One region of the Mesorhizobium sp. M0244 genome, then DNA from elsewhere that is predicted to be linked to it. Evidence: riboswitches for the same ligand, from Rfam matches in the RefSeq annotation. Region 1 holds a riboswitch; the other holds the start of a gene.
The links. Region 1 has a riboswitch for cobalamin ahead of NKJ08_RS18915 (DUF1636 family protein). Riboswitches for the same ligand answer to the same signal wherever they lie in the genome.

Region 1 (14,448 bases):
TGCTGAAGCAGCAGGCAGGCGGCTGGCGCAAGGCCAAGGAAAAGCAGCGCGCGCTGCGGCGCCGAGCGGACTTCGGTTGCGCCAAGGGTGAGGGCACTCTGCACGAGAGCGATGATTTGGTCCGCCGGCATGCTGCCGAAGGGCAGGCCGATGCCGAGGGCGGTTCCGGCTGCAGCCAAGTCGAAAACTCCGATGGGCCGGCGATCCGTCGCGCCCCCCTCTGTCCTGCCGGACATCTCCCCCACTTGGGGGGAGATCGGCAGCTTCGCCGGCGGCTCACCCTTAGCATCCTTTGCGATTGGCGAAAGCTGAGACGAGGGCGCAATCTCCCCCCCTGTGGGGGAGATGTCCGGCAGGACAGAGGGGGGCGCGACGGAACGCCAATTTGCCAGAGATCTCAGCTGTCTCTCCGTCAAATCCCGCGCATGGGCATCGCGGCCTTTTTCGGCAATCATCCTTAGAATGGCGAGGGCGATGTCACAGGCCGCATCTTCCTCGCCCACGGCGAGCGGCGTCGCACCCTGTGCATCTCCGGCGACGGACACGCGCCATCGAGTTCCCTCGTGCTTCCGCGTGGCGACCAACCTGACATCGGCGCTCACCGTACCTATGCCAAGCTGACCGCCACCATCGACAACGACCGAAACCTTCGGCCCGAGGCGTTGCGTCAGCCCGGCCGCCTCGATGGTTTTGCGAATCCGCTCCGCCAGCGGGCGCGGGTCGGCGATCTCTTCGGGGTCGAGCCCCGCAAGTGGGCCGGTCTCGACCGGCACGCCGATGCGCACCGCGATGCCTAGCGCATCGACCTCCGTCGCCAGCAGCCGGGCGCTTTCGGGCGTCAGGCCGCGTATTTGCAGGCTGCCGCGGGCGGTCACTTCCATGATGCCGTTGCCCTGCCGCAGAGCCGATTCACCGAGTCTGATCAACGACTTCGGCGACAATCCTCCAGCAATCGGGCCTCCAGCAATGGGGTTGAGCCGCACCAGCAGCCCGTCGCCGGTTTCCATCGGCGCCGACAAAGCGGGGCAGGCGCCGCGGCGGGAGAAGGCGTTCATGCCGCCACCCCCAGCGCTTGCGCTTCGGCAATCAGTGCCGCGAGATCGTTATCGATTGAATTGCGCAGCGGATGCCAGAGACCGCGCCGCCGTGCCGACAATAAGCGCTCGGCGATGACTTTCGCCGCCACCGGGTTCTCGCGCAGTATGAAGGCGCGGACCACGGGGTCGCCGAGATAGGCGTCGTGCACGGCTTCGATCAGCGTGCCTGATATGGCATTTGTGGTTTCGGCAAAACCGACCAGCCGGTCGACGGTCTCGGCGAATTCCGAGGCGCCGCGCGGCCCGTGCCGCATCTGGCCGGCGATGAAGCGTGGATTGACGGCACGCGCCCGCACGACGCGCGACACGGCCTCGCTCACCGAGCGTGGCTTTGGCTTTTGCGGGTCCGTGGTGTCGAGGACGATGACGTCGGCGTTCTTGCCGAGTGTTGCAAGGGCTGCCGAAAAGCCGCCGATGAAGGCGACATCGGCCGAGCCTTCGAGGATGTCGCGGCCGGGATCGTCGCCGGTGTGGACGAGAAGGTCGGCCTCGGCGATGCGGCCCTCGAACGCGCCGGGTACCGAAACCCCTTCGCCCTCTGCGCCGCCATAGGCATGCGAGGTGGCGTCGAGATAGGCGCGGCCGATCTCTTCGCGCCCCGCCCAGTCGCCGCTCGACAATAAGTCCTCGACGCCGGCGCCGTAGGTGCCGGGCGAGGTGCCGAAAATGCGTGGGCTGATCTTGCCGTCGGCGCGAGTCTTGGCGGCAAGCGGGTTTTCCGACGCGTCCTCGTCGCGGGCGGCGACGGCGTTGGCTGCAGCGTCGATCAGCGCGATCTGGGTCGGGAACATGTCGCGGAACAGGCCTGAAATGCGCCAGGTGACGTCAACACGCGGGCGGCCGAGCGCTGCCGGCGGCAGCACCTCGATGCCGGTGACGCGGCCGGTGACGGAATCCCATTGCGGCCGGCAGCCCATCAGCGCCAGGCCTTGCGCGATCTCTTCGCCACCGGTGCGCAGCGAGGCCGAGCCCCAGAGATCGATAACCAGCGAGCGCGGCCAGTCGCCATGCGATTGCATGTAGCCGCGCAAGACCTCGTCGGCCGCCGCCCTGCCGAGATCGAAGGATGTCGGCGTCGGCATGGTGCGCGGGTCGGCGGTGAACAAATTGCGGCCGGTGGGCAGCACATCGCGCCGGCCACGCGCCGGCGCGCCAGCGGGACCGGCGGGGACGTGGCGGCCGTCGAGGGCGGCAAGCAGTGCGGCTTGCTCGGCTGCCGCGCTTTGCCGCCGCAGTGGATCGGCCTCGCCATTGGGCGAGCGGCCGTAGATGTGCAGGCCGTCCTTGATGGCGAAATCCTTGAGATCGCAGAGCCAGGCGTCGATGCGACGCAGCGCTTCGTCGGGGGCGTCGGTTCCGGCGACACCCGCCTCGGACGCGAGCCCGGTCGTTTGGGCGGTTTCGACGATCAGCTTCGCCAGCCGGTCGCGGCGGCGGCGGTCGAGCCCGTCGGCCTGGGCATATTCGTCGACCAGTCGTTCAAGCCTGTGCTGGTTTTCGTCCAGCCCGGCGCCGGTCAGCGGCGGCGGCAGATGGCCAAGCGTGACGGCGGCAATGCGCCGCTTGGCTTGTGCTGCCTCGCCTGGGTTGGAGACGATGAAGGGATAAATGACGGGCAGGGCGCCGGTGACGATCTCGGGAAAACAGGCTTCGCTAAGCGCGACGGTTTTGCCGGGCAGCCATTCCAGCGTGCCATGCGCACCGACATGGACGAGGGCATGGACGCCGAGGGACTTGCGCAGCCAGAGACCAAAAGCGATAAGCGCATGGCGCGGCGGCAGCGTCGGGTCGTGATAGTCGGCACGGCGGTCGGCCGAACGCCCGCGATCGGGAGCCAGCGCCACGGTGACGTTGCCGAAGGTGGCTGCGCGGAAGGGGAATTTTGCCGTAGGCGCTTGAACACCCCCCTCGCGCAAACCTGTCTCATCTTCAGCCTTCCCCCAAGCCGCCTCCACCGCAGTGATTGCCGCCGTCGGCAATTCTGTGGAGAAGGCCAGATAGTCCGCCAGACCCAATTCTTCGCCGCCGCGCTCCAGCACCTCAAGCAACTCACGCGGCGTTTGCGGAATTCCTTCAACGGCGTAGCCCTGCTCTCTCAGGTCATGCAGCATCGCCAGCACGCTGGACGGCACGTCGAGGCCAACGGCGTAGCCGGTGCGGCCGGGGGCGCTCGGATAATCGGGGATCAGGATGGCGAGCTTGCGTTCGGCGCGCGGCGTGCGCTGCAGGCGCACGAAGGCTTCGACACGGTTCGCCACCTGCGCCACGCGGTCCGGCTCCGGCCGGTTGGCGAGGGCGCGGAAGGCCAATGCGGGATCGGTCTCGCTTTCGCTCTTGAACGAAATGGCGCCCGCCAGGATGCGGCCGTCGAGTTCCGGCAGGACGACATGCATGGCGAGGTCGGCGGGCGCAAGGCCTCGCTGATTGTTTTGCCAAGTGTCGCGGCGTGTCGTCGCGACGATCACCTGGAACACCGGCACGCCGGCGCGGTCGAATAGGGTTTCGACGCCGGGCTCGGCGCCCGAGGCGAAGGCGGTCGCGGTGATGATTGCGGCAGGCTTCAACGATGCAAGCACGGTCTCGACGAAGGCGAGCGACGCGGGGTCCTTGAGGCTGGAGACGAAGATCGGCACGGGAACCATGCCGCGCGCTGTCAGCGCTTCAAAAAGCGCGTCGATGGGCGCGACATCGGCGGCGAGCAGCATCGAACGGTAGAAGAGGATTGGGATGACGGGGGCGACCTCTCCCTCCCCCTCGAGGGGTGGGTGGCCCGCAGGGCCGGGTGGGGTCGTTGCGGAAGTGCTCGACGCTTTCTGTTGGCGCGCTTCAAAGTGTTGGCACGCTTCAGAGAGGACCCTACCCCCGGCCTGCGGCCGGACCCTCCCCTCGAGGGGGAGGGGAACGTCGCGCTGTACGACGCCTAGTCCTGGTTGATAGTAGCCGACTTTCGGCACGCTGACCGGTTCGGCGACAGCCGCGTCTTGCCCCGCCAGTCGCGCCAGCCTCTGCACCAGCGCCGTCATATTTGCCGGGCCGCCTTCGCGGAAATAGTCGAGTAATCCATCGAGCTCTTCGCGCGGCAACGTCGAGCATTCGATCAGCCGCAAATCCTCGTCGCGGCATTCGCCGGGCAGCAGCGCCAGTTTTATGCCGCGCGCCCGGGCGGTCGAGGCAAGCTGGCCGCAGCCATAGCGCCACCACTCATAGCCGCCGAGGATGCGGACCAGGATAACCTTGGCGTGCCGGGCAACGCTGTCGATCCACAGGTCTACGGACATCGGATGGCGCAGATCGCGCAAGGCCGCGAGCCGCATCGACGGCAAGCGATCCGCATCTGCCTTCCACGCCGCCGCCAACCCTGCCAGGTCGCTGTCGGTGAAGGACAGCGCCACGACATCCGCAGGCGTTTGCCTGAGATCAACAGGCTCGGCGAGATCGTCGAGCGAGGCGGATGTGGTGGTGAGGATGTGCATCGCGGTTCGTGCTTTGTCAGCCGGCGAGTATACGCTCGATGGCCGGGCGGTTCAGCCCTTTCAGTCCGATGACGACGAGGCGCGAGCGGCGATCGTCTTCTGCGGTCCAGGCGCGGTCGTAATAATGGTTGACGCGCGGACCGACCGCCTGCAGCAAGAGTCGCATCGGCTTGCCACCGACCTCGACGAAACCCTTGACGCGCAGCACGTTTTCTTCCTCCGCAGCCGTGGCGACGCGCTGTGCCAGCTCGTCCGGATTGGACACCGACGCGATGTCGATGACGAACGAATCGAAATCGTCATGCTCGTGGTCGAGTTCGTCGTCGTGATGGGTCTTGCGGTTCTCGATGTCGTCCTCGACGGCGAGGCCGAGGCCGAGCAGCACAGACGGATCGACCTTGCCTTGTGAGGTCGGCACGATCTTCACCGCGCACGCCACGTGCTTGCCGATGACGGCATTGGCGCGGGCCGAGCCGGCGGCGTCCATCAGGTCGCTCTTCGACAATATGATCAGGTCGGCGCAAGCGAGTTGGTCTTCGAACACCTCCTCGACCGGATCGTCATGGTCAAGCGTCTCGTCCTGCGCGCGCTGCGCCCGCAGGGCGTCCATGTCATTGGCGACGCGGCCATCGGCCAGGGCCGGTCCGTCGACCACGGCAATGACGCCGTCGACCGTCACCCGGCTCTTCACCGACGGCCATTGGAAGGCCTGGACCAGCGGCTTGGGCAGAGCGAGGCCGGAGGTTTCGATCAGGATATGGTCGACCCTCGGCGTCAGCGACAGGATCTGGTCCAGCGCGGGGACAAAATCGTCGGCGACGGTGCAGCAGATGCAGCCATTGGCCAGTTCGACGATGTTTTCCTCGGGGCAAGTTTCAATGCCGCAGCCCTTGAGAATCTCGCCGTCGATGCCGATGTCGCCGAACTCGTTGACGATGATGGCCAGCCGCTTGCCTTTGGCATTTTCGAGCAGATGGCGGATCAGCGTCGTCTTGCCGGCGCCGAGAAAGCCGGTGACGACGGTGCAGGGCACGCGGGAGACGGAAGCGGTCATATCTGATCCTTCAAAAGGTCGAGGGGAGGGATTCGAGCCACAAGGCCGCGCTTCAGGCAATCGGGGCGGCCGCGCCATGGAATGAGACCGTCCGTCGAGGTGGCGAAGAGCTTTGCGCCGGCGACGAGGTCGGCGCCGCTGGTCGTGGTCAGATCGCCGAAGACATAGCTCCAGCAGCCGTCGCGCAGGATCGCGGCGCTGAGCCGGCGCTTGCAGTTGCCGAGGCACTCGACGCTGCGGATGCGGATATTTTCGCCGGAGGCGGCGCTGCGCGTGTCCTCGGCGAGCAACTCGCCGGCGCGAGGATGAGCGTCCGAGCCGGTTTCGTCGCGGCAGGAAGAGCAGACGATCACGGTAACGCCGGCCAGGGAATCGCCATGGCCGGACAATAAATCCGCTGTCTCAGCCAAAAAACTGCTGTCGCGTTCCAAATCAGGCTCCTTGCCCGGAAAACCCGCCAGGCGATCGGATTCTTTGTCCTAGACGGCAGGTCTCCTGGCTCGCGGGTCATCGCCTTGATGCCGCCTTCCCGGGAACGTCCCAGTGGTTTTCGGCCGAGGCTCGTCGCTTACAGTTGCGGGGACAGCCGCGGATTTGAAATCTTGCGATCTCGCACCGCATTCCCTCTTGGCTCCTCCCTTTGCCGAGAGGAGACCGTCTGAAGCGGATTTAGGCTTGTGGAGGCAGTTGTGTCAACGCACGTCTACGGCGGCAACATCGGCGAGCGGCTGGCCTAGGTCCCCGGCAGCCGTCACCTCGATGCGCTCAAGCCCGAGCCAGCCCTGCATCAGCTTCAGTTCCTCGAAGAGTTGGGCCGCGGTTTCAGCCGGCGCGCCGGGTTCGGCGTAGGCGGCATGGACACGCAGCACGCCGGCCGGGCGGTCGGCCTTGAGGTCAACGCGCGCCACGATCCTGTCGCCGAGCAGGAAAGGCAGCACATAGTAGCCGTATTGGCGCTTTTCGGCCGGCGTGTAGATCTCGATACGGTAGCGGAAGTCGAACAGTCTTTCGGTGCGCGACCGCTCGAAGACGACCGGATCGAACGGGGCAAGCAGGGCGCGTGCCTCGATCTTGCGCGGAAAACGGGCGTCCTTGTGGAGATAGGCTGTTTTATCCCAGCCTTCGACGCGTACCGGCAATAGCTCGCCCGCCTCGACCAGTTCCTCGATCCGGCCCTTGATGTCGGCGGGAGAGAGGCGGAAATAGTCGCGCAGGTCGCCTGCTGTCGCAACGCCGTGGGCGCGGGCGGAGATACGCAGCAATTCGCGATGCGCGTCCTCCGCGGAGGGCACCGGCAGGGCTAGGATCGCCGGCGGCAGCACGCGTTCGGGCAGATCATAAAGCCGCTCGAAGCCGCGACGCGACGCCGTTGTGATGCGGCCGGCCCAGAACAGCCATTCGAAAGCGTGCTTGGCGTCGCTCCAGCCCCACCAGCCGCCGGAGCCTTTCTGGCCTTCGAGAGCGGATGCGGCGACTGGGCCGCGATCAACCACCGCGCGATAGATGTCTTCAATGTAGGCGACGCGTTCACGCCCCCATTTCGCCAGCCCCAGATACATCTCGTCGCCGCGCTCGGCCCGCTGCATGCGCCAGCGCATGAGCGGATAGGTCTCGACCGGCAGGAACGAGGCTTCGTGTGCCCAATATTCGAAAACCAGGCGCTTGCGCGTCACGGCGGCGTCGTCGAGCAGCGCCAGCTTGTAGCGGCCAAGCCGCGAATAGAGCGGCATATAATGGGCGCGCACGACAGCGCTGACGGAATCGATCTGCAGCAGGCCGGTACGGGCAAGCACCCGGGCCAAATGCCGGCGGTCGGGCGTGCCGGTAGGGCGCGGGTCATTGAATCCCTGTGCCGCCAGCGCGATGCGGCGGGCCATGGCGAGCGAGATTTTTTCCTTTATCAAGGCGGCATCCTGATGATGTCAGACAGAGCAGAGGACCTGCGATTCCGCGCCATGCTAGCAGGGTTTTGGCGGGATCCATGTCAGGAGAGAAAAGTGGAGTGAAAAGTGAAGGAAATCAAACAGGAGCGGATCGGACCAGTTTTCCCGGATATGCCGTTCAGCGCCGCGATTTGAACAAGGTTTGACTTGCTTCGCCGAAAGCGCTGCGCTAACCCTCGCCGCGTTGCAGCATAGAGCCCCTAAAACGGTTCAGTGGTTAAACTGTCACGCTTCCGCAAGTGGGTCCCGTGCTGTAATCAGAGTGGATTGGCCGCCAACGGAAAGCTGCAGCATGAACGCATTGTTGAGTTCGTACCTGCCCATCGTCCTGTTCATCGGCGTGGCGCTGGTTGTCGGCCTGGCGCTGCTTGCCGCACCCTTCCTGGTGGCCTATCGCAACCCCGATCCGGAAAAGCTTTCGGCCTATGAGTGCGGCTTCAACTCGTTCGACGACGCCCGCATGAAGTTCGACATCCGCTTCTACCTGGTGTCGATCCTGTTCATCATCTTCGATCTGGAGGTGGCCTTCCTGTTTCCGTGGGCGGTGTCGTTCAGCCAGATCGGCATGCTCGGTTTCTGGTCGATGATGGTGTTTTTGGCGGTGCTGACCATCGGCTTTGCCTATGAATGGAAAAAAGGAGCGCTGGAATGGGATTGAACGACAGTTCCGGCACGCTCGTCGCGCCGAAGCCCAAAGGCCTCATCGACCCCAACACCGGCAGGCCGATCGGGTCTGACGACCCGTTCTTCCTGGAGATCAACAACGAGCTCGCCGACAAGGGTTTTCTCGTCACCTCGACCGAGGCGCTGATCACCTGGGCGCGCAGCGGTTCGCTGATGTTCATGACGTTTGGCCTCGCCTGCTGCGCCGTCGAGATGATCCATACCTCGATGCCGCGCTATGACTCGGAGAGGTTCGGCGTTGCTCCTCGCGCGTCTCCGCGCCAGTCCGACATCATGATCGTTGCCGGCACGCTGACCAACAAGATGGCGCCGGCGCTGCGCAAGGTCTACGATCAGATGCCGGAGCCGCGCTACGTCATCTCGATGGGCTCCTGCGCCAATGGCGGCGGCTATTATCATTATTCCTATTCGGTGGTGCGCGGCTGCGACCGCATCGTGCCGGTCGACATCTACGTGCCCGGCTGCCCGCCGAGCGCCGAAGCGCTGCTCTACGGCATCCTTCTCCTTCAGAAGAAGATCCGCCGCACCGGCACGATCGAGCGGTGAGCGGCATGACCCAGGCGTTGAATGACCTCTCGACCTATCTCGGCGAGAAGCTGATCGGCCGGATCGGCGAGGCGGTGTTCGCTTATGGCGAGCTCACCATTTCTGTCGAACCGCGCGACCTGATCGAGGTGACGACCTTCCTGCGCGACGACCCGAAATGCCAGTTCATTTCGATCATCGACGTCTGCGGCGCCGATTATCCGTCGCGGGCGAAGCGCTTCGACGTCGTCTATCATCTGCTTTCGCCGAAACAGAACATCCGCATCCGCATCAAGGTCCAGGCCGATGAAGAGACGCTGGTGCCGTCGATCACCGGTATTTATCCCGGCGCCGACTGGTTCGAGCGCGAAACCTACGATCTCTATGGCGTGCTGTTCTCAGGCCATCCCGATCTGCGCCGCATTCTGACCGATTACGGTTTCGAAGGCCATCCACTGCGCAAGGACTTTCCGCTGACCGGCTTCGTCGAGGTGCGCTACGACGATGAAGCCAAGCGCGTCATCTACGAACCGGTGGAATTGAAACAGGAATTCCGCAATTTCGATTTTCTATCTCCGTGGGAAGGTACGGATTACGTGCTTCCGGGGGATGAGAAGGCAAAACAGTGAATGGCTGAGACCTCGGTTCGCAACTTCAACATCAATTTCGGCCCGCAACATCCGGCGGCGCATGGCGTTTTGCGCCTTGTGCTCGAGCTTGACGGCGAAGTCGTCGACCGGGTCGATCCGCATATCGGGCTGTTGCACCGCGGCACCGAAAAGCTGATCGAGGCCAAGACTTATCTGCAGGCCGTGCCCTATCTCGACCGGCTCGATTATTGCGCGCCGATGAACCAGGAGCATGCCTTTGCGCTCGCCGTCGAGCGGCTGCTCGGCATCGAGGTGCCAAAGCGCGGGCAGTTGATCCGAGTGCTCTATTCGGAAATCGGCCGCATCATGTCGCATATTCTCAACGTGACGACGCAAGCGATGGATGTCGGTGCGCTGACGCCGCCTCTGTGGGGCTTCGTCGAGCGCGAAAAGCTGATGGTCTTCTACGAGCGCGCCTCGGGGTCGCGCATGCATGCCGCCTATTTCCGCCCCGGCGGCGTCCACCAGGACCTGCCGCAGAAGCTGATCGAGGACATCGGCAACTGGATCGACCCGTTCCTGAAATCGCTCGACGATCTCGATGCGCTTTTGACCGGCAACCGCATCTTCAAGCAGCGCAATGTCGACATCGCTACCGTCTCCCTGGCCGATGCCTGGGCCTGGGGTTTTTCGGGCGTCATGGTGCGCGGCTCGGGTGCTCCCTGGGATCTGCGCAAATCGCAGCCCTACGAATGCTATGCCGAGATGGATTTCGACATTCCGATCGGCAAGAACGGCGACTGTTTCGACCGCTATCTGGTGCGCATGGAAGAGATGCGGCAATCGGCCAAAATCATGCGCCAGTGCGTCGACCTTTTGCTCGGCAAGGAAGGCGCGGGGCCGGTGTCGAACCTCGACGGCAAGGTGGTGCCGCCGAAGCGCGCGGCGATGAAGCGCTCGATGGAAGCGCTGATCCATCACTTCAAGCTCTACACCGAAGGCTACCGCGTGCCGGCCGGCGAGGTCTATGCGGCCGTCGAGGCGCCGAAGGGCGAGTTCGGCGTGTATCTGGTCTCCGACGGCTCCAACAAGCCGTACCGCTGCAAGCTGCGCGCGCCGGGCTTTGCGCATCTCCAGGCCATGGATTTCTTGTGCCGCGGCCACATGCTGGCCGACGTCACCGCCGTGTTGGGTTCCCTCGATATCGTGTTTGGTGAGGTGGACCGGTGAAGATGGGGAGCGCCCTGCACGTTGCTGCCGGTTTTGCCGCCGGTGTCGCCGGCATGGGTGCAATTGCCGCCTGGGGCAGCTCGCCGCAAGCCTATTGGGTGTCCTGCGGGCTTGAGGGCGTGAAGACAGATGTCAAGTGCAGGGTGACCAAGATGGGCAGGCTTTGGAACCTGGATTCGGGTTGGTATGTCAGTGCCGATGCGCATTACCCGGATTGGAAGGTGGCACTTGGCGCGGATTGCTCGGATCGGTACCGCGAATATCGCGACTATGTCGACACTACTTGGGAAAAGATCGGAAACGATGAGAGTACCGCGGTCTTGGCCAGGTCCGACCCTCGTTTTTATTTCGACTGCTACAACAGAGCTCAAAACTAAATGTCAGTCCGTCGTCTCGCAGAAGCCAGCGTCCAGCCAGCCTCCTTCGCCTTCAACCGGGCGAATGCGGCAGCGGCGAAGCAGTGGATCAAGAAATACCCGAAGGGGCGCGAGCAGTCCGCCATCATCCCCTTGCTGATGCTGGCGCAGGAGCAGGAAGGCTGGGTGACCAAGGCGGCGATCGAGACGATCTCCGACATGCTCGACATGCCCTATATTCGCGGGCTGGAAGTCGCCACCTTCTACACGCAATACCAGCTCAATCCGGTCGGCACCCGCGCCCACATCCAGGTCTGCGGCACCACGCCCTGCATGCTGCGCGGCTCGGAAGCGCTGATGGATGTGTGCCGCTCGAAGATCCATCACGACCAGTTCCACACCAACGACAAGGGCACGCTGTCATGGGAGGAGGTCGAATGCCTCGGCGCCTGCGTCAACGCACCGATGGTGATGATATTCAAAGACACGTACGAGGATTTGACGCCGGAGCGGTTTGCCGAGATCATCGACCTTTATGACGCCGGCAAGGGTGCTTCGGTGAAACCGGGACCGCAAAACGGCCGCGTCACTTCCGAGCCGGCCAGCGGCCTGACGACCCTTAAGAGCGAAAAGGCGATCCTCAAGGCGACCCGCGACCGGGAAGCCAAAGCGGCAACCAAAGCCGCCAAGGAAGCGGCGCCGGCGGCCGCTGCCGCAGCACCGGTTCCACCAGCTGCTCCTGCCGCGCCTGCACCGGCGCCGGTTGCGCCGTCGAATGCCAGCAGGCCGAAGACCGATGCGGTCGAGACCAGCCCGGCAGTGAAATCGCCGTCGGCGACAAAAGTTGCGCCAGCGACGGAGAAGGCGGCGAGCGTTGCAGCCCCGCTGCATTCGGCCGCCAACGCCAACAAGGCCGAGCCGCAGGTCGAAGACGTCTCGAAACAGCGCAAAGGCCCCAAGAACAAGGCCGAGCCGGCGTCTGCTTTCAAAGCGCCGGAGGTCAAGGGCGCATCGGCGAAGGCTGCCGCCAAGCCGGCCAAGCCGTCGCCCGCAAACAAGAGCCGGCCGACCGGCAAGAAGCCGGTCTGAGGAACGAGCAATGCTTCAGGACAGAGACCGCATCTTCAACAATATCTACGGCCGCTTCGACAAGTCCCTGGCCGGCGCGATGGCGCGCGGCGCCTGGGACAACACGCCCGGCATCATCGCCAAGGGGCGTGACTGGATCGTCAACGAGATGAAGGCCAGCGGCCTGCGCGGCCGCGGCGGCGCCGGTTTCCCGACCGGGCTGAAATGGTCGTTCATGCCCAAGCAAAGCGACGGCCGGCCGAGCTATCTCGTCGTCAATGCCGACGAATCCGAGCCCGGCACCTGCAAGGACCGCGACATATTGCGCCACGATCCGCACACGCTGGTCGAAGGCTGCCTGCTTGCCGGCTTCGCCATGGGCGCGGTCGCCGCCTACATCTATGTGCGTGGCGAGTTCATCCGCGAGCGCGAGGCGCTGCAACGCGCCATCGACGAGGCCTATGCGGCCAAGCTGATCGGCAAGAACAATACCTCCGGCTACGATTTCGACATCTACATGCACCATGGCGCCGGCGCCTATATCTGCGGCGAGGAAACGGCGCTGCTGGAAAGCCTCGAAGGCAAGAAGGGCCAGCCGCGGCTGAAGCCGCCGTTTCCGGCCAATGTCGGCCTCTATGGCTGCCCGACGACGGTCAACAATGTCGAGTCCATCGCCGTGGCGCCAACCATTCTGCGCCGCGGTGCGGCCTGGTTCTCGTCCTTCGGCCGGCCCAACAATGTCGGCACCAAGCTGTTCTGCATCTCCGGCCACGTCAACAATCCGTGCACCGTCGAAGAGGCGATGTCGATCCCGTTCCGCGAACTGATCGAGACGCATTGCGGCGGCATCCGCGGCGGCTGGGACAATCTGCTGGCGGTTATTCCGGGCGGCGCCTCGGTGCCGTTGGTGCCGGCCGAGCAGATCATCGACGCGCCGATGGATTTCGATGCGCTGCGCGACCTGAAATCGGGCCTAGGCACCGCGGCTGTCATCGTCATGGACAAATCCACCGATGTCGTGAAAGCGATCGCCCGGCTTTCCTACTTCTACAAGCATGAGAGTTGCGGCCAGTGCACGCCCTGCCGTGAAGGCACCGGCTGGATGTGGCGGGTGATGGAACGGCTGGTGCGCGGCGAGGCGCAGAAGCGCGAGATCGACATGCTGCTCGACGTGACCAAGCAGGTCGAGGGACACACGATCTGCGCGCTGGGCGATGCGGCGGCGTGGCCGATCCAGGGCCTGATGCGGCATTTCCGCGGCGAGGTGGAGCGGCGCATCGACGAGTTTTCGCGCAACGCGCACCGCGCCGAACCGGTGTTGGCGGCGGCGGAATAGAAGAATTCGAAATGCGGGCGAATGTCCGAAACGAGGAAACGAGCGCGGGGCAGACGGAAACGACCAGGAGACCACCTATGTCGCTGTTTTCGATACCCGACGATTTGACGCCCGATATGGACCCGTTCTTGAAGATGAACCAGGACCTGACCAGGATGATGCCGAAGGAGATGGCCAGCGCCGTCAATCTCCTGGCGCATCCTGTCGCCGGCGCGGCGGCGATGACGGCACTCGGCATCGGCCTTGCCAACCACGCCTTTGGCATCTGGATGGGCGTGCTTTCAGGCGCGGCCGAGACCTCGCAGCGCCTTTGGCAGCCGGTCACCGAGGATTTCGAGGCCCGGACCGAACGCGTGTCTGCGACCGGCAAAAGCTCGTCGACAAAGGCGCGCGCAGCCACCAAAACCCTGATTGCCGAGGCGCAGTCCTTCGCCAATGACGTGACCGACATTGCGACAAGCACTGCGGCGCGGAGCGTGGCGAATGCGAGCACCGTTGCAGCGGACGCATCGGCCGGGCTGATGCCGGAAGATTTCAAGCAGCCCAAGCCGATGGACCGGCCAGCCGTGCCCGTCGACCTCAAGGCAATATCGGGCATCGGACCGAAACTGGAAAAGGTGCTGAACGGCCTTGGCATCTGGACATACGCCCAGATTGCCGCGTGGACGCCGCAAGAGATCGCCTGGGTCGAGGATTACATGTCGTTGAAGGGCCGTATCGGTCGTGACGGCTGGATCGGTCAGGCGGCCGCGTTGGCCGGGGCCAAAAAGTGAATTCGATGCCGTGCGCGGTCTCGGCTGCGCCCGGAAGGAAAGATTGCGGAACGTCCGCAGGGGTTTGAGGCGAAATGGCAAAGCTCAAGGTCGACGGGAAAGAGATCACTGTACCCGACCACTACACGCTGCTGCAGGCGGCCGAGGACGCAGGTGCTGAAGTGCCGCGCTTCTGCTTCCATGAGCGGCTGTCGATCGCCGGCAATTGCCGCATGTGCCTGATCGAGGTGAAGGGCGGGCCGCCCAAGCCGCAGGCGTCCTGCGCCATGGGCGTGCGCGACCTGCGCCCTGGCCCGAATGGCGAGCCGCCGGAAATCTT
Region 2 (14,448 bases), on a different contig from region 1:
GTGGCAGAGCAGTGGCCGCTTCCTGGTGGCGCGTGGAGGAACTATCAAGCGTTGATTCGCAATGGTCGAAACGATGTAGATTCATCCGGTGAGCCGCTCTCGCAGCAGGATGTTAGGGATTGGCCCGCTGGTAAACCGAGGACATCACGCCGCTGCTTTGCTATTGAACCGCTATCGTTGTGACAACACATTCCGCAATGGTGGGCGGGTGTAGAGGAGGCGCCTGTTCACGCAAAATAGCGGTTCAGCAGGTCGGGAGGAACGAATGAGCTCAGGAACTTTCAGCAGCCCACTTTCGTAAGGCGTGCAGCGCACATCGTGCAAGAGATTGCCCGTCCTGCGGATGCTATCGATTTTCTCAACGAATGGCCAGAAGATCGCAGAGACCGGATCTACGAAGCCGCTCTCAGGGCGTGCTTTGATGCATACAACGGACGAATACCTGCGAGCGCAGCGCGCAAGACTTTTTTCCGCTTTGGGGAACAGGTCGCCATATTGGAAGATGCAACCTCCGCGATGCAATGGCTCGCTGCCTGCATGTCGGGCAGTGGAAAAGCGCAAGTGTAGGCGTCGCAGTCGTATGTGAGGCTGGGGCGGGTTACGCCGACGAGGTTATTGTATCGAGATTTCGCCGGCATCTGGAGCGTACTATAGCGAACAAACAATATTTTGCGCGCTATGGCGATGTTAATCATGTTGTTGTAAACCAGCTTCTCGCGACAGGACTGCAACGCTTCCGGTGTGAAAATCACTGCGTGGGACTTGGTTCTCTCGAATTCATGACGGTAAATTGCCCTGTAATTATAGCAAAGCAGTTGGCCCATTGAAGCTGATAAACGAAGCCAAAATTGTGCTCCGTCGCCTGCCAATATTCGCTCGATGGAGGCTATAGGCCTCACAAGCCAATCAAAACAGCTACTCGGGCGCCCTTTGAAATTCGTGTAATTTTGCTCACCCGAAACGGCCCTCTACAGTCGCAATAAGATCCTCCCGCAAAGGTGCTACAAGACACTATCGCGGATCGATTTGGGCCCACGTCGATCTGGCGAAGGCAGGCGGAAGTCGAGCAGGACCTGCTGCGGAACAGATAACCGGCCCCAAACCGAATCGGACACGGTGGCCCCGATTTCTTCATAGTTGAAGGCGCAGAGAGAACCGAAGCACGGCTCCGGTCTCCGGCGCCGCCGCTTGCCGAGCAGCGATCCTCCGCCTCCCTGAAATCCAATCGAGAAGAGCGTTCAATTCCGGGACGGTCCAAGCTCTGCCGCGAAAACAGGTGTCAGACCACCCGGTCCTCTCCCGCAACTGATCTAGCGCAGGGCGTTCATGAGCCGCATATCCCAGAGTGGCTGCGTGCACGACGCAGCGAGATCATTTATGAAAATCCTATTCAGTACGATGGCTGTCCCCTTGCTGACAGCCATCGCTTTTGCTGCGGATTCGATCCCCGCAGACCTCAGAGAAACGGCACTGGCCACTTTCAAGGCTTTGCCACCCACCACGCCGGTAGTCGCTAACAACCCGATCACCCCGGAGAAGATCGCCCTCGGCAAGGCACTGTTCTTCGATCCACGCGTCTCGGCGTCAGGCGTCTTGTCGTGCAACTCGTGCCACAACTTGGCCACCGGCGGCGACGACAATCATGAAACCTCGATCGGCCATGGTTGGCAGAAGGGACCGCGCAACGCGCCGACTGTACTGAACGCTGTCTTCAACATCGCCCAGTTCTGGGACGGTCGTGCCGAAGACCTGAAGGCTCAGGCGAAGGGACCGGTCCAAGCCGGCGTCGAAATGGCCAATACACCGGGTCAAGTCATCGCCACGCTCAAGTCGATGCCGCAATATGTCGAGTGGTTCGATGCAGCTTTTCCGGCTGAAGCCGATCGGGTCACCTTCGACAACTTCGCCAAGGCAATCGAAGCCTTCGAGGCGACACTGGTCACGCCGGCCCCCTTCGACAGCTTCCTGAATGGTGATGAGCTTGCCATGACTTCCGAACAGAAACAGGGCCTGGCGCTTTTCATGGACAAAGGCTGCTCGTCCTGCCATGCCGGCATCAACGTTGGTGGGGAAGCCTATTACCCATTCGGCCTCGTGGAACAGCCCAGCGCCGAGGTCCTGCCGGAAAAAGACAAGGGCCGATTTGCGGTCACCAATGCAGCCGACGATTCCTATGTTTTCCGCGTGGCGCCGCTGCGCAACGTTGCACTCACCGCGCCATACTTTCATTCGGGCAAGGTTTGGGATCTGAAACAGGCCGTTGCCATCATGGGAACCACCCAGCTTGGCGTGGTACTGGCGGACGAAGAAGTCGACCTGCTTGTTGCCTTCCTCAACTCGCTGACCGGAAAGGCACCCGAGGTCGCCTATCCCATCTTACCCGCCGAAACGGCGACAACACCCCGGCCTACAACGCAGATCTTAGGAAAATAAACGGCCAGCTGACTGCGGAACATCGCAATTGACAATGATTGCGACTTTTACTGGACGAGACGAGTCGCGACGTCCATGAGAACGCAAATGGCTCGTTTCCAAAGTGCAGACACTGCTTCCGTCACCAGCTCGTTGCGATGGAATCATGTTTGGGATCTGGCGTGCGACATGCCAAAGAAGGCGTCTGACGCATGAGGCTCGCGCGCTGTCGATACCGCGCGGCGGCCGGCCATCGCGCTGGCGGCCGAATTGCCGCGCGCCGAAGTGATCGGCCCCCTTAGGGCGAAGGGGCAGCCACTCCGTCCTCCATGTCCAGCGATTCTTCGACTGCTTCCGGATTCCGGGCGATGGTCCAAAGGAGAGTATTCGCCGCTGCATCCGGTTTCGAGCGACCTTGCTCCCAGTTTCGAAGCGTTGCCAGATCGAGGCCATACCTCACGGAGAATGCCTCCTGAGAGAGCTTCGTGCGATCCCGGACTTCGCGAACACTTATCGGCCGCGGCGCATGAACCTTCGCGATCACGCCTGCGGACGACAGTTCATTCTTCAGTGCCAATAGGTCGTCGACGCAAGGAACCGTCACGAACGCCTTGCCGTGATCGACCATCTCCGTGAGTATCGCGTGGGCCGTCCTGAGCGGCAGCTGTCTCTTAACGAGAATCCGGGCGGCCTCAGGAGTATTCGCGCCGTGAAGAAAACTGAGGCTCAGTCGGACGGGAGAGCCTGACGACACCGGGACGACGTCCCGGGTTCGCACCCGTTGTCCGTACCGCTCCATGAATTTCGATTTAGTCGACATTAAGCTTCTCCGCGATCACTCGACCGAGCTTGCGCAATTTGGACCATCCCCACTGGAGGCATCGCGATAAAAGTACGCCAAACAACGCTAAGGGAGAACAAGCAGTGATCTGATTTCGTTCGACGCTCGTTTTCGAGAGCCGTTCTGTGCGGCGCGGCGATCAGGATGAGATTCTCTCCCAGATCGCCGCGCTATAGTTCTGGGTCGTTCGCAATCAACACATGGGATGCTCTTTTCTCATGGGGAGGCTTTGCGCTGCGGGTGGTTCGGGAAATGTTTCAAGAAAGGTGCTTGGCGAGCGTCCAGATCTTCTGGCGTCGCCATGGTGCATGCCGCACCATGCGCTGGATAATTCCATCATTCGGCGGTGGACAAGGCCTGATAGAGATCGTCGATTATGTCTTGCGGGTGCTCGAGCCCACCTCGGCCGGCAACAAGCTACGCCTCCTCCAAATCCTCCATTTCATAGGAGGCAGCGGGCGCGATATGGATGTGAAGCAGCTTTCCTTGCCGGGTCATGCATCGCTTTCGGAAATTCGTCTCGCACGAAAATCTACCGCCAAACTGGCCTGATCAACAGCATGGTATGGCGTTTTCCCAGTCCAGTAGGCTTTGCAACGAAACGCGGTTCAGCCCAAGGGTCGGTTTCCTCGCCAGCACGCCACGTCCCCGCCGTTTTAGCCACCGTGTCCCGGCAACGCGTCTTGTACCTGCCTGACAACCGCTCGCAGGACCTCAACGCCCTTCTCGATCTGCCGAATGCTCAAGGCGGCATAGCCCATGACAAGCCCCACGCGATCGATGTGGCCTTCGTCCGACTGCCGCTCGTAAAGGGGCGAGATCAGGTGTAGCCCCAGGCCCGCGCCTCGGGCGGCTTCGACCAGGGTCGTTTCCCGCGATCGCGGCAGTTCGTCGAACCAAACGACGACGTGCAGACCGGCCTCTGCTCCCTGGACAGCGATGCGATCTCCGAAGCTGCGCCGCAAGGCGCCCAACAACGTCTCCCGACGCTCGCCGTTCAGCCTGCGCACGCGCCGCACATGGCTTTCGTAGCCGCCACTCTCGATCAAAGAGGCCAGAGCCTCCTGTTCAGCTACCGGCGAATGCCGGTCCGCGAATTGTTTGGCGGTTGCGAAGACCTCCTGCAATTCCGGCGGGACGACGAGGTAGCCGATACGCAGCATCGGCGAGAGCGTTTTGGAGATCGTGCCGAGGTAGATGACAGCCCCGTGGTCCTCGAGACTGTGCAGCGGAGGGACCGGATTGATGTCGTAGCGATATTCGCTGTCGTAGTCGTCCTCGATCACATAGGCGTTGTTGTGCCGCGCCCATTCCAGAAGCTGATGGCGGCGCGCGATCGGCATGACGCCGCCCAGCGGAAACTGATGCGATGGCGTGACATAGGCCAGTCGCGCCCCGATCCCCGCCAGCAACTCCGTCTTCATCCCGTCCTCGTCGACGGTGACGGGGATGGGCAAGGCACCCGTACTGGCAAAGACCTGACGCGCCATCCTGTAGCACGGGTCCTCGATGACGAAGCGGTCGGCACGATCGAGAAGCAGGCGAGCGCACAGATCGAGGCCCTGCTGCGAACCGTTGATGATGATGATCTGCTCGAGGTCGCAGCTCAGCGTTCGGGCGCGCCAGAGATAGCCCTGGAGCGCCTGGCGCAGCCGGCGCGAGCCGCGAGGGTCGTCATAGGCAAGACGCAACGGGCGCTGCCCCATCGCCTCGTTCATCGCACGTTTCCAGACCAATGCGGGGAAGTCTGACGTCGCCAGGTCGCCATAGCGGAAATCGACCTTCAGCCCAGTCGGCAGATAATCCGGCCAGGGCGGCGTGACGCGCAGTCGGCCCCCATAGGCGGACAGAAGAACCGAGCCGACCCGTTTCGCAGGCGTGCGGCTTGTCTCAGGACCGATCAACGAAGATGCAACGCGGGGTCGTGCGCCTTGACGGACGTCGATGAAACCTTCCGCAGCCAGTTGCTCATAGGCGACCGTCACCGTCGTTCGCGAAACCCCAAGGTCATTTGCGAGGCCTCGGGATGAAGGCAGCTGACTGCCGGTTTCGTAGACACTTCCGAGGATCTGCTCGCGAAGAGCCTCGTAGATCTGGCGTGCACCCATCGCGTGCGTGCGACCTGCAGAACCGGCACTTGAAGACTGGACCATTTCATTCATCGCCAACTGGATATTTCACATTGGCCAGTTTGCCGTCAATCTTTCGGAAACCCAAGAAAGATCTTAGAGGCCGAATGACCCGCTCCTATCAATCCGAAACCGATGCTCTCACGCGGTCGCTCAACGACACCGGTCCCGGATTCGCCACTCGGGCGATCCATCATGGCTACGATCCGGCCGGCTTTTCCAATGCCGTTCAGCCGCCAGTCTTCTTGACCTCGACCTATGGATTCGAAAGCGTGGCAGCTAACGAGGCCGCCGCCGCGCTTGGCGGAAGGCTCTATGCGCGCGAATACAATCCGACGACGGAGATCCTCGAACAACGGCTTGCCAATCTGGAAGGAGCCGAGGCAGGTCTGGTCGTTGCCTCGGGGATGGCGGCTTTCGGGACGCTGATCCTGTCGCTCCTGTCCCAAGGGGATGAACTCATCGTCCACAGGACGCTTTATGCGAACACGCTTGCCATGGTCGAACAGGCGGTCCCCCGCTTCGGCATCAAGGTCGTCGCGGTCGACCTGTCCGATCCTCAAAATCTCGATGCCGCGATCACCGAGCGGACCCGGCTTGTTTTCTTCGAGACGCCGGTGAATCCGCTGAGCCGCATCCTTGATCTCGCTGCCATTGCCGAGCGCGCCCACGCGCGCGGTGTAAAGGTTGCAGTCGACAGCACCTTCGCCTCGCCCGCGCTCCAGCGGCCGCTCGAACATGGGGCCGACCTCGTGCTCCACTCCCTGACCAAATACATCAATGGGCACGGCGATGCCCTTGGCGGGGCCATTCTCGGCGACGCGCAAACGCTCCGCACGCTGCACGAAACGGGCCTGCGCTACATCACCGGCGCAGCGCTCTCGCCCATGTCAGCCTTCCTGATCCTGCGCGGTCTGAAGACGCTCACGCTGCGCATGGAACGGCACAGCGCCACTGCCCTTGCGGTGGCTCAGGCGCTCGAGGCGCACCCGGCGGTGGCATGGGTGAGTTATCCCTTCCTCGACTCGCACCCTGATCAGGTGACGGCGCGAAAGCAGATGTCCCAAGGGTCGGGCATGTTGGCCTTTGGCCTCCACGCTGGGTTCGAGGGCGCGCGGCGGATGATGGACCGGCTCAACCTGATCACCCGGGCTGTCAGCCTCGGCGATGCCGACAGCCTCATCTATCATCCGGCAAGCCTGACCCGTGCTCGTCAGCCGATCCGCAAGGATGCGCATCTGGCCGATGGAGTCGGCGAGGACCTCATGCGTCTCTCGGTGGGTCTTGAAGACGTCGATGACCTAATCGCCGACCTGCGGCGGGCTCTGGACGCCTTGTGATGACCTGTCGTCCGGCCAGTCCTGCGCTCACGCACAAACCTGGAGCCTTGCCATGGCATTCCTGAGCGGTCTTTCCGCGTTTCCCATCACGCCCGCCGATCGTGACGGCCGCGTCGATACCGTTGCTCTGCGCAAGCTGATTGCCAGGCTTTGCGCCGCTCGGGTCGATTCCATCGGTCTTCTCGGCAGCACCGGCACATACATGTATCTGACGCGCGAGGAACGGCGACGGGCGCTCGCCGAGACCTTGGACGAAACCGGGGGACAAATGCCGGTCGTGGTGGGTGTGGGCGCGCTGCGCACCGACGAAGCAGTGAGGCTCGCGCAGGACGCTAAGGCCCTTGGGGCTGCCGCGGGGTTGCTTGCCGCCGCCTCTTACACCCCGCTCACTGATGACGAGGTGTTCGAACATTTCTCGACGGTGGCGTGCGAGAGCGGCCTGCCGATCGTCGTCTACGACACTCCAGGAACGACGCATTTCCATTTCACCCCAGCACTCGTCAGCCGCCTGGCAAAGGTGCGGGGGATCGTCGCTATCAAGAATCCGACAGACAAGGGCGATGCGATCAAGAGCCATCTGGCCGACCAGAGGCGCACTGTGCCGGAAGGGTTCTCGATCGGCTACAGCGGCGACTGGAACGCCGCAGAGGCCATGATCGCTGGCGCTGACACATGGTACAGCGTCCTCGCCGGCATCCTGCCCGAGGTCTGCGTGAAGATCGTCACGGCGGCGCAGCAGGGCGATGCGGCCGAAGCGCGACGGATCGATGCCACGCTTGCGCCGCTCTGGAGCCTCTTCAAGGAGTTCTCGAGCGTTCGCGTCGTCTATGCACTTGCCGAATTGCTCGACATTTGCCGTGCCGACCCCCCGCGTCCCATCCTGCCTCTGCCCTCAGCAGCGAAGCGCCAGATCGCCGCCGCGTTGGAACGCTTACCATCGGATGTCAACCGGTGAATAGCGAACCCGGCGGCCAGTGAAAGGAACTGTCATGTATTTACCCGCGCATTTCGATGAACCGAGCCGAGAAGTCCTCTACAAACTGATCGAGAACAGTGCACTTGGCATGCTGATAACCCATGGCCGGAGCGGTCTCGACGCCAATCACATCCCCTTCGAACTCGACACGTCACAGGGAGAAAACGGTACCCTTTACTCCTGCGCGATTAATACACGTGCCGAAGGAAAGTGCACATTCTCGCTCGAGTGACTTATTTCAAAGGATGTGATCGCGTTTTGGCACATTCACGGCCGACATGCGGCAGCCGGTCACTCACCACATGGTGAGCAACCAGGAAACCCTCCGGCCTACACTTTCTACCGGAGCGCACGTGCTGCATCGACCATGTTCATGAGGGCAGGGCGGACCTCCTCCCATTTGCGTGTTTTGAGGCCACAGTCCGGGTTTACCCACAGTTGGGAATCCGACAGTCGCTCGCGGGCAAGCATGACGAGATCCGAAATCTCGCCGACTTCCGGGACGCGTGGTGAGTGAATGTCGTAGACTCCGGGACCGATTTCGTTCGGATATTTGGAGCTCGTGAAGGCGTCCAGCAGTTCCATCTTCGAGCGCGACGTCTCAATCGAAATGACATCCGCATCCATTTCAGCGATCGCGTCGATGATCTCGTTGAACTCCGAGTAGCACATGTGGGTATGGATTTGAGTCGCGTCCTTTACACCCGTTGAAGCGATCCGGAAGCATTCGACAGCCCAGTCGAGATAGTCTTTCCAGTCAGACTGGCGCAGTGGCAATCCTTCGCGAAACGCGGCCTCATCGATCTGGATCATCCTTGCGCCGGACCATTCGAGATCCGTCACCTCGTCGCGGACGGCGAGCGCGATCTGGCGGCATGCCTCGGAGCGGGGTACGTCGTCGCGAACAAAAGACCAATTGAGAATGGTCACTGGTCCCGTGAGCATTCCCTTCACAGGCTTTTCCGTAAGCGACTGGGCGAATTGCCACCAGCGCACCGTCATCGGATTGGGCCTCGATACGTCGCCGAAGATTATGGGGGGACGCACGTAGCGGGACCCATAGCTTTGCACCCAGGCATGCTGGGTGAAGGCGAAGCCGGACAGCTGCTCGCCGAAATGCTGTACCATGTCGTTTCGTTCGAACTCACCGTGCACCAGCACGTCCAGCCCGATCTCTTCCTGCCAGCGAATTGCAGCCTCGATCTCCTTCTTCAGGAAGGTCTCGTAGTCGACATAGCTCAGCTGGCCCTTCGCATGAGCGGCCCGCGCCCTGCGTACCTGCGGCGTCTGCGGGAAGGACCCGATGGTCGTCGTCGGGAACGGCGGCAGCCCGAGCGTGCCGGCCTGGACTCTGGAGCGCTCGGCAAAAGCGCTCTCTCGTCGCTTCATGCTGTCGTCAATGCTGGCGATCCGTCCCTCAACAAGCGGGTCATGGATCTTCGTGGATGTCACGCGAGTGGCGGCAGCCTCGGCAGACGCTTTCAACGCGCCTGCCACCGCATCCCTGCCTTGGGACAGGGCCCGGGCAAGCAACACCAACTCGTCGGTCTTCTGGGCCGCGAAGGCGAGCCACGACCTGATGTCCGCGTCGAGTTCCGTCTCCATGCGCAGGTCGATCGGCACATGCAGCATCGAGCAAGAAGGCGCGATCTCGACGCGGTCCAAGGGCCAGCCGGCGACGATCGGTTTGATGCGGTCGAGAATGGCGGGCAGGTTCGCACGCCAGACGTTGCGGCCATCGATCAAGCCAAGCGAGAGCACCAGATCCTTCGGTGCGAGCCGACCCACCGTTTCCAGCTGCTCGGGAGCGCGCACGAGATCAATATGCAGCCCGGCCAGGGGCAGAGAAACCGCGGTTTCGAGATTGTCTCCCAGCGGCCCGAAATAGGTAGCCAGCATGATCTTCAACTCGGGCGCGGCTTTTGACAGCTGGCCATAGGCGAATTCGAACGCAGCTCGTTCGTTCGGGTTCAGATCGAGGACAAGCGCTGGCTCATCGATCTGCACCCAGTCGGCTCCCGACAGCTTCAGCCTCTGCAGGAGTTGCTCGTAGACGGGCAGCAGCCGCGGCAGGAGCGCGATGGGATCGAAGCCTTCGGCAGACGATTTCGCCAGCTTGAGGAAGGTGATCGGTCCAAGGATGACTGGGCGTGTGTGAATGCCGAGAGCTTTAGCCTCGAGGAAGTAGTCGACCGGTTTCGTCGACGAGAGGGCGAACATCTGATCATCGTCGAGTTCCGGCACAATGTAGTGATAGTTGGTGTCAAACCACTTGGTCATTTCCATCGCGGTTACATCAGGCCGATGAGCCGCCTGGTGGTGACCAGCGTGTCCACAATCCTCCGTCTGACCCTGGTTGCCGCGCGCCATTGCGAAGTAGATGTCAAGTGGGACCTCGCCGCTATTCCAGCCGTAACGGGATGGAGCGGCGCCGACCATGGCTGCGGTGTCGAGCACATGGTCGTATAGCGAGAAGTCGTTCGACGGGATTTTCGACACGCCGCGATCGTGCTGCTCCTCCCAGCTAGCGGCACGGAGCGCCTTCGCCGTCGTGAGAAGGTCGGCGGCGGAAGATTTTCCGGACCAGTAACTTTCAAGCGCGAATTTCAGTTCTCGCCGACGACCGAAGCGCGGCACGCCGAGCGTTGCTACAGGAATTTGCTGAGAGACAGTCATGCCAGACCCCGATGGTTGGGGCGTCGGTGACAAGGAAGGCGCTAGCAGGCCGGCACGAACGCCAGGCTGCAGCGGCCACCGAGACACCCCGCCCGTGGACGTAATTCGCCGTGGCAGGTCTCCTGGCTCGCGGGGTCATAGCCTCTACCCGTCTTCCCAAGGCTATTCGCCTCAGTGACATGAGTGGGGTTGGCTCGCCGCTAACAGTTGCGGGGGCAGCGCCGGCATCGCACCGGCTTCCCTCTTAGCTCCGCTGCGGCAGCGCCGTACGGAGAACCACGACGCGGGAGACAATTACAGCAGTTCGCTTCTTTGTCAACTCCGCATAAAGAAATGTTTATGTCGTTATGTTAAATTTCCGTTGGCATGTTCCAAAGGTCGCCTCGAAAGCGAAAACTGTGGAAGCCTTGAGCGGCCGGTAAATCAAAGCAATGACGCACGGCGCCCTTGTCCAGGAGGATGGGAGTTCGTCGGCTGCCGGCAGCAAACATACCGGCAAGCGCCGTGGTGCTGCTTAGCGCATCATGCGAACCACCTCGGCGTCGAACTTCGGCTCCGAGGTTCCGACCGCTTCGTCGCTCGCGACCATATTCGGCTCAATGGCGAGGCTGTTGCCCATGTGGAAGCTGTTGGCCGTGATGCCCTCGGTGATATGACACAACGATTCCGGGGAGAGCACACCGAGGCTAGGCGCAGCGGCGTGTTGCGAAGTGATCGACGCCAATGTCTCGAACTGCTTGTTCGCAGCCCACCGGCTCAAGGTAACCCGGCTCAAACCACCGGGCCAGCTCAAGTCCTGTCCAAATGAGGCCTGAGCGGCAAATCGTCGTGCACGCGCACGGTTTGGCGTTCGATCTTGTGATGCGTCTTGGGCGGACAATCGCCACTGTGCAGCGCGCAGAAGCGGTCCCCAATTGGGAAGCCGAGGGCGGTGAGGGCAAGCCAGCGCCACAGGCGGAAGGGGACTTGGACCTGTTTGCCCTGCTGGACCACAAGTTCGCGACACAGGGCCTCAAGGAGAAGACCAAGAGTGATTATGCGCGGGACCTCGCCAAATTCATCAAAAGCAGCGGGCAGTCAAAGTTCGGCGCCGATTGACATGGAGATAGCCATCGCGGCGGACCGCCCAGGCGGACCGCAAGCCGGAATACAACCGGGTGCAGGCGGCCAAGCTCGTCCACAAGATGGCGTCGGGCACACACCGGCGATGGGAGAGCGGACCGTGGAGTGCAGGAACTTCACGCCTATCCACGCTCCCGTGGACGTGTCCTGCGGCACATCGGCAGCGATATTGAGGAGGCAGTTGAGCTTCTGGTCGAGCACTCTTACCTGCCACTACCTACGCTTAACGTCATCTCGTACTGAAAACGCACCACGCAAGGTCGAGATGTAACATGCGCCCTTCGTGGATGGTTCTAAGCTTCCTCGGGCGCGGTCAATCTGTGATAACGGTCGCTTGGAACCTCCATCACCGCGACGCGATCAAGGTTGGCGTATCGCGCTCGGTAGTAACCTTCTTCCTCCACTTCGGCGAAACTACACTGGGGAACGTCAAAGGTCGCAGCTTCCAATCCGAAGAAAGTCGTAGCGGTTTCTTCATCCAAGAAGTTCCACTCATCTTCTCCGTCGTCATATGTGACGCGAACATAGGAGGCCATGCGCACGGCTTCCTGATCACCCATCTCTGCGATGATGGCATCGCATTCTTTCTTCAGCTTTCCTGAAACCTCACCCTTATCCCAGTCATCCAAAGCCCGATAGATTTCTGGATGATAATACTCTGGCATCTCCTCTACATCGTCACCGATAAGCTCAATGGTGCGGACATATTGCGGATTTATCAAGAGTATTTTGTTGTCAAGGCTCCAACAATACAGCCATGGCCTGCTTGTGTTATTTCTACGCAGATTATGAAGTTCCTTCAACTGACGTAAAATCGATTCACGCGCCTTTTCATCGATAGGATATTGGCGGCTGCCAACAGTCGTCTTGATTCTGAGCGTGCCGTATCGCGTTTCGGCATCGGCAATTGCAAACGGGCTCGTGCGCCACTCCTCGACATCAATCTTCCAGCCCAGCAGCTCCTCGACCGTGCATTTCAACGTGAGACAAAGGTCCTTGATCTGCTCGACGTTCAACTGCGTTTTGCCTGTTTCCCAACGGGCCACAGTCTGTTGCGTCGTTGCCATCTGCTCTGCCAAATCTTTTTGAGTCATGCCCAGTCGAACCCTAAGCTCTTTCATGTTCATAACTCACCTCGCGTGTTCAACACACGCATTGTGGATGAATTAATCTAACACGTCAAGCGTGTTCAAAAATCGCAGCATGTGTTTTTAGGGCGTCTTCGAGGCTCCGGCAGCCGTTCGTGACCACTTGCGCAAGACACAGGGCTGGTACACAGCACGAATGGGCGATCAAAAATTACTGCTGCGATGCTCGTCATCAGCCAAGCTGCCGCCGCACCTTCCACTAGGGTGCCAAGGTTCGAAATGAGTGCAGCCGACCATAGCGAACGGAAGGTCTTGTGCTCAAAAGGAACGAGTGAAGATGTTCTCTTCGCCATTGTGGGAAGCCTCGGGATTGACCGCGGGGCTGGATTTGTTTCGCCTCACTCAACCATGGCCTCGCCGTACAAGCCAAGCTGCCACAGTGCGCGCCTGCTAACCCAGAAAACTTGGCGGCCTTACAGGCATGCGCAGGACGCGCGAAGCCGCTCAAATCTCCCCAGATGGGTCAGCCATCGAAGACCGGCATCACTTGCCCGTTGAGCGGCTATACGATAATGCTCCGCGCTAAGCAGGAAGCGCCAAAAATTCGAGCGGCGACTTCATTCTCCTATTCAGGAAGGAACTATGAGGCGGCAGACGCGACCATTCACCGTGGAAGTCAAACAAAAGCGCAATTATCAAAAATCCGCACGTTCCATCTGGGGCAATTTCGACATCGCCGCGGCGATGGCCGAGACAACAAAGGAAGTCGAGCTGTTAAATCGTCAGCTTGTTGACTCTACTGTAGTGGTCCTTGATGCTGAACCTTTGCACGAACCGCGAGTGGAGCATTTCATGGCCAATCCCCTGGACACCGAGTCAGCAGTAGTTAGCGAACCGGCAGACAAAACGGAAACGCCAAAACCGAAGGCGAGAGCGCGGCGGTCGAGGAAGCCAGAAGCTGAGGCGAGCTCGCCTGCCCGCAAGAACGGCGCCAAGCCGATATCCGCGGCCACTGAAGCACCGCCGTCAGCGCGAACAGGCCGAAAGAGCTACTCCGCGAAGGATCGTGCCCAGAAGCTGGCGCAGATCGAGACCTCGATCGGCGGCGGCGCTACTCTCAAGAGTGCGGTGAAGCAAGCCGGCATCTCGGAACAGACATATTATCTTTGGAAGAAGGCGGCGGCGCCGGCGGCGGACAGTGACGGGCTGAAGGATCTCGTCGCGCTCGAGGAAGAAAATAAGCGGCTAAAGAGCCTGCTTGCCGATCGTCTCCGCAAGGAGAATGCGGAACTGAAGAAAAGGCTCGGGCTGGATTAAGGAGGGTGGGCAGCTGGTTCTTGGCTCGCCACCTACAGCAATCCCGCCTGCTCGGCCTCGCGGCGCAGATTCTGCCGTGGCCTTGGGCCGATCTGCTGGATGACCAGCCCGGCCGCCAGCGAGCCGAGATCGCCGCAATCCTTCAGGCTGCGGCCTTGCGTGTAGCCGTATAGGAAGCCGGCAGCGTAGAGGTCGCCGGCGCCGGTGGTGTCGACCAGCTCGCGGATCCTGGCCGCATTGATGGTCACGGTCTCGTCGCCGCGCACGATGACCGAGCCCTTTTCCGAGCGGGTGACAATGGCGATCTTGCAATCCTTGCGGATTTGCGCCAGCGCCTCGTCGAAGGACGCGGTCTGGTAGAGCGACTTGATCTCGTGGCTGTTGGCAAAGACGATGTCGACGGTGCCGGAGCGCATCAGATCGAGGAATTCGTCGCGGTAGCGATCGACGCAGAACGAGTCCGACAATGTCATCGACACTTCGCGCCCGGCGGCGTGGGCGAGCTTAGCCGTCTGCCTGATCGCCTCCTTGGCGCGCGGCGGGTCCC

Region 2: another riboswitch for cobalamin. It lies ahead of metE (5-methyltetrahydropteroyltriglutamate--homocysteine S-methyltransferase); the one in region 1 lies ahead of NKJ08_RS18915 (DUF1636 family protein).

Annotation. Positions count from the first base shown of each region.
Region 1 covers NZ_JAMYSE010000030.1:24,492-38,939, reverse strand. The annotation lists gene cobG (precorrin-3B synthase) at 1-1,055, opposite strand, end outside; gene cobN (cobaltochelatase subunit CobN) at 1,052-4,570, opposite strand; gene cobW (cobalamin biosynthesis protein CobW) at 4,587-5,624, opposite strand; gene NKJ08_RS18915 (DUF1636 family protein) at 5,621-6,055, opposite strand; cobalamin riboswitch at 6,093-6,298, opposite strand; gene NKJ08_RS18910 (winged helix-turn-helix domain-containing protein) at 6,317-7,525, opposite strand; gene NKJ08_RS18905 (NADH-quinone oxidoreductase subunit A) at 7,860-8,225, shown strand; gene NKJ08_RS18900 (NuoB/complex I 20 kDa subunit family protein) at 8,216-8,797, shown strand; gene NKJ08_RS18895 (NADH-quinone oxidoreductase subunit C) at 8,803-9,405, shown strand; gene NKJ08_RS18890 (NADH-quinone oxidoreductase subunit D) at 9,406-10,596, shown strand; gene NKJ08_RS18885 (hypothetical protein) at 10,599-10,973, shown strand; gene nuoE (NADH-quinone oxidoreductase subunit NuoE) at 10,974-12,041, shown strand; gene nuoF (NADH-quinone oxidoreductase subunit NuoF) at 12,052-13,356, shown strand; gene NKJ08_RS18870 (helix-hairpin-helix domain-containing protein) at 13,434-14,129, shown strand; gene nuoG (NADH-quinone oxidoreductase subunit NuoG) at 14,204-14,448, shown strand, end outside.
Region 2 covers NZ_JAMYSE010000056.1:10,449-24,896, forward strand. The annotation lists gene NKJ08_RS26140 (DUF982 domain-containing protein) at 319-567, shown strand; gene NKJ08_RS26145 (cytochrome-c peroxidase) at 1,378-2,433, shown strand; gene NKJ08_RS26150 (helix-turn-helix domain-containing protein) at 2,711-3,040, opposite strand; partial or broken gene NKJ08_RS26155 (MOSC domain-containing protein) at 3,674-3,751, opposite strand; gene pdxR (MocR-like pyridoxine biosynthesis transcription factor PdxR) at 3,910-5,406, opposite strand; gene NKJ08_RS26165 (trans-sulfuration enzyme family protein) at 5,490-6,722, shown strand; gene NKJ08_RS26170 (dihydrodipicolinate synthase family protein) at 6,775-7,677, shown strand; gene NKJ08_RS26175 (FMN-binding negative transcriptional regulator) at 7,712-7,930, shown strand; gene metE (5-methyltetrahydropteroyltriglutamate--homocysteine S-methyltransferase) at 8,038-10,374, opposite strand; cobalamin riboswitch at 10,470-10,670, opposite strand; gene NKJ08_RS26185 (hypothetical protein) at 10,889-11,167, opposite strand; gene NKJ08_RS26190 (hypothetical protein) at 11,218-11,472, shown strand; gene NKJ08_RS26195 (helix-turn-helix transcriptional regulator) at 11,790-12,623, opposite strand; gene NKJ08_RS26200 (MFS transporter) at 12,686-12,937, opposite strand; gene NKJ08_RS26205 (transposase) at 13,227-13,901, shown strand; gene NKJ08_RS26210 (adenosine kinase) at 13,934-14,448, opposite strand, start outside.